2 regions of the Pseudomonas sp. 2 genome follow, and region 2 is predicted to be linked to the other one. Evidence: predicted binding sites of a transcription regulator. Region 2 holds the regulator's gene; the other holds the start of a gene.

Region 1 (2,199 bases), on a different contig from region 2:
ATCTCGGCGAAGATCGCCCAGGCTGGCGACTCGATGCATAGGCATGACACTTTCCTCCCAGGCTTTCTTCTGGGAGTCGGGGGCCCGCGCAGAGGTTCACAGAATCTGCCTCAGCGCACCAGCCCCAGCCGCTCATGCCACTGGGCGATCGACTCTTCTGGATACTGCTCGAACTCCAGATCATTCGGGCCGGTCTGCACTTCGACCCACGAGGCCTTGGAGTCGAGCAGCAGGTGCGTGTGTTCTGGCGGGGTCGGCAGCGGGGTGTCGATGGCGCTGGCGAACGGGTGGATCAGCTCCGGCCACTCCGGGCTGAACAGCCACAGGCCGCTGCCGCAGTGTTTGCAGAAGTGCCTCTCGGCGCTGCTGGTGCCCAACAGGTGCTGTTCGTCGTCGCGCATCTTGGCGTGATAGATGGCGATGCTGCTCTTGCCCTTGACCTTTAGGCTTTTCGCCTCACCACCCAGGTTGATCGAGTAGCCACCGCCGCCCTGGGTCTTGCGGCAGATCGAGCAGTAGCAGCGCTGATAAGGGTAGGGGTGGGCGCAGGTCAGGCTGAATTCCACCGCGCCGCAATGGCAGGAACCTTCCAGGTGCATGGTCTGTTCTCCCGTTCCAATCAAAGGGGCTGACTCTTAGGTCTAGACCGCTCTGCGCCCGCAGGTTCGATGTTTCGTCGAACGGGCGTTCGCTTTATTCATCTGCCGGGCACTCAAGAAGCGACCGACGGCGTCGATATCCGTGAGTCGTACGATGACATTATTTGTTACGACTGCCCCCAAAAACAACGAGCCTACGGTCATGAACCTACGCAATTTGACCATCGCCCGCCGCGCGGGCCTTGGATTCACCCTGATTTCCCTGCTTGTCGCGTTGCTTGGCTGGTTTGCCCTGAGCCAGATGTCCACCATCCGCCAGAGTGAGGTGGCGGTGGAAAGCAATTGGGTGCCGAGCATGCGTCTGGTCAACGACATTCGCGAAGCCATGCTGCGCATTCGCACGATCTCGCTGCGCATGGCGCTGGACACCGACCCTAAAAACGTCAGCGTCTACAAGGGCCAGATGGACGTGCGCTCCAAGGTGCTGAGCGAAAAACTGACCGCCCTGGATGCGTTCATCGACACGCCTGAAGAAAAGACCTTGTACGACAAGTTCCGCGCCACGCTGGGCGATTACCAGCGCGGGCTGAGCCAGTCGTTCGTGCTGGCCCAGAGCGGTGACCTGAAGGCGCTCAACACCTTGTTGCTGGTGGACATGAAGACCGCGGTCGACAACTCCGGCACGCAATTGGGCGATCTGGCGGATTTCTACACCCGCCAGATCGAGCTGGAAGGCACGGCCGCGCAGGCCCAGTATGGTCAGTCGCGCAACGTGGTGCTGGTGTTCGTGCTGATCGCAGCTTTGTCCACCGTGGTACTGGCGCTGTGGCTGACCCGCAGCATCATCCTGCCGCTGGAGGACGCGGTCAGCGCTGCCGAATTCGTCGCCAAGGGCGATCTGACCCACGACATCCGCGTCGAAGGCAAGGACGAAGTCACCCGCCTGCTGAGCGCCCTGCAGCAGATGCAGAACAACCTGCGCAGCACCCTGAGCCTGATCGGCAGTTCGGCGAGCCAGCTGGCGTCGGCGGCTACGGAGCTGAACTCGGTGACCGAGGACAGCCATCGTGGCCTGCACCAGCAGAACGCTGAAATCGAACAAGCGGCCACGGCGGTCAACGAGATGACCTCGGCGGTGGAAGAAGTGGCGCGCAATGCAGTGTCGACTTCCCAGGCCTCCAGCGAGTCCAACGAGGCGGCGCAGGATGGCCAGAGCCGGGTGATCCAGACCGTCACCTCGATCCAGAACCTCTCCACCAACGTGCAGCAGACTTCGGTACTGGTGCAGAATCTGGCCGATCAATCCCAGGACATCGGCAAGGTGCTGGACGTGATCCGCTCGATCGCCGAGCAGACCAACCTGCTGGCGCTCAACGCGGCCATCGAGGCGGCGCGGGCGGGTGAGTCGGGGCGCGGCTTTGCCGTGGTCGCCGACGAGGTGCGCGCCCTGGCCCATCGTACCCAGCAGTCGACGCTGGAAATCGACAAGATGGTCTCGACCATGCGCAGCGGTTCCAGCCAGGCGCTGGAATCGATGCTGGTCAGCCGCACCCAGGCCTCCAGCACGCTGGAGCTGGCCCAGGGCGCGGGCGAGTCGCTG
Region 2 (2,199 bases):
GGTCTTGTTGGCCGCGCCTTCGGTCAGGCGCACAACATACGACAGGCGCTCGGTGGCATCGGTGATCTGCGACACTTCTTCGGCTTGCGGCATGTGCGGGTCAATCTGGAAATTGACGATTGCACTGTGCAGCTCGCGCGTCAGCTTGCCGACTTCCTGATACAGGCCGCGGTCCCGGGTCTGATTAAGCTCATGGATAAGTTGCACGGCGTCGCCGAACTTGCCTTTTTCAAGGCTGGCGACGAGCTCTTGTGCGTGTTTCTTCAGGGTCGACTCGAAGTCACCCATTGTCGATTCTTTAGGATCCATAGCGCCCTCGCAGCGGACATCAGCTATTGACGCGCTCGAATATCTTCTCGATCTTTTCTTTGAGCACCTGGGCGGTGAATGGCTTCACGACGTAACCGTTAACACCGGCCTGTGCGGCCTCGATGATCTGCTCGCGCTTGGCTTCGGCGGTGACCATCAGCACCGGCATGTGGCGCAGGCGCTCATCGGCGCGCACCTGACGCAGCAGGTCGATGCCCGACATGCCCGGCATGTTCCAGTCCGTGACCAGGAAATCGAAACCGCCCGCCTGCAACATCGGCAATGCGGTGGTACCGTCATCTGCTTCGGCCGTGTTGGTGAACCCAAGGTCACGCAACAGGTTTTTTATGATCCGCCGCATCGTTGAGAAGTCATCAACGATGAGGATTTTCATGTTCTTGTCCAATTCGACCTCCAAGCAGTCTTTAACGCGCCCAGCCCCTGGACGCGCGTTCAATCAATACCGGCGAGCGGCTTTACGAATAACAGTGACGGGTTTTCGAATCGACAAGTAACAGGCGCAGCGAAACGAATCTTCAAAGATCCGATCCCACCGGCTCCTGCCTTGCCTTTTGTTGCACCCACATCTTGCACAGCCGGTCTTGCATTCAGCACGCAGGCACACTGGCCTGCGCGGGTTAAATCAACGTGCGCGCCACTCGCTCAGGCGGCCGCGCAAACGGGCGGCGCACTGGCTGTGCAGCTGGCTGACCCGGGATTCGCTGACGCCCAGGACTTCACCGATTTCCTTGAGGTTCAGCTCTTCGTCGTAGTACAGCGCCAGCACCAGGCGTTCACGCTCGGGCAGGTTGGCGATGGCATCGGCCAGCGCCCCTTGAAAACGCTCGTCTTCCAGATCGCGGGACGGTTCCAGCGACTGGCTCGCGCCGTCTTCGTGCAGCCCTTCATGCTCGCCGTCCTGCAACAGGTCGTCGAAGCTGAACAGGCGACTGCCCAGTGTGTCATTGAGAATCGCGTAGTAATCGTCGAGGCTCATCTGAAGTTCGGCAGCAACCTCGTGATCTTTAGCGTCACGGCCGGTTTTTGCTTCAATCACACGAATCGCGTCGCTGACCATGCGCGTATTGCGGTGAACCGAGCGCGGCGCCCAGTCACCCTTACGCACTTCGTCGAGCATCGCGCCACGAATGCGGATGCCGGCGTAGGTCTCGAAACTCGCGCCCTTGGTCGAGTCGTATTTGGTCGACACTTCGAGCAGGCCGATCATCCCCGCCTGGATCAAGTCCTCGACCTGCACACTGGCCGGCAGACGCGCCAGCAAGTGGTAGGCGATACGCTTGACCAACGGGGCATAGCGCTCGATGAGCTCGTACTGGGAATCTCTGGATGATTTGCTGTACATGCGATAGCCACTTGCAGTCATGACACTGGCCCTGCACTGGTCTGATGAACCAGGCGCTCGACGAAAAATTCCAGATGGCCACGCGGGTTCGCCGGCAGCGGCCAGGTATCGACTTTCTGCGCGATGGCCTTGAACGCCAGCGCACATTTGGAACGGGGAAACGCCTCGTACACCGCGCGCTGCTTCTGCACGGCCTTGCGCACGCACTCGTCGTACGGCACGGCGCCCACGTACTGCAGCGCGACGTCCAGGAAGCGGTCGGTGACCTTGGTCAGCTTGGCGAACAGATTGCGCCCTTCCTGCGGGCTCTGGGCCATGTTGGCCAGCACGCGGAAGCGGTTCATGCCGTAGTCGCGGTTGAGCAGCTTGATCAGCGCGTAGGCGTCGGTGATCGAGGTCGGTTCGTCGCAGACCACCAGCAGCACTTCCTGGGCCGCGCGCACGAAGCTGACCACCGACTCGCCGATCCCGGCAGCGGTGTCGATCACCAGCACGTCCAGGTTGTCGCCGATGTCGCTGAAGGCCTG

What was found. Region 2 encodes FliA, which starts transcription of late flagellar genes. Its sites were predicted from a motif close to CTAAAGTTTNNNNNNNNNNNGCCGNTAA; they were not measured.
Region 1: AC1MEK_RS11750 (methyl-accepting chemotaxis protein) is a predicted target of FliA. The motif match lies at 712-739, and genes of this name have one in related genera.

The regions. Positions count from the first base shown of each region.
Region 1 is NZ_JBWXNG010000006.1:29,487-31,685, forward strand. Features, by position in the region: gene AC1MEK_RS11740 (FAD-dependent oxidoreductase) at 1-45, opposite strand, end outside; gene AC1MEK_RS11745 (GFA family protein) at 111-599, opposite strand; gene AC1MEK_RS11750 (methyl-accepting chemotaxis protein) at 802-2,199, shown strand, end outside.
Region 2 is NZ_JBWXNG010000016.1:70,354-72,552, forward strand. Features, by position in the region: gene AC1MEK_RS23115 (protein phosphatase CheZ) at 1-309, opposite strand, end outside; gene AC1MEK_RS23120 (chemotaxis response regulator CheY) at 329-703, opposite strand; gene fliA (RNA polymerase sigma factor FliA) at 953-1,693, opposite strand; gene fleN (flagellar synthesis regulator FleN) at 1,690-2,199, opposite strand, start outside.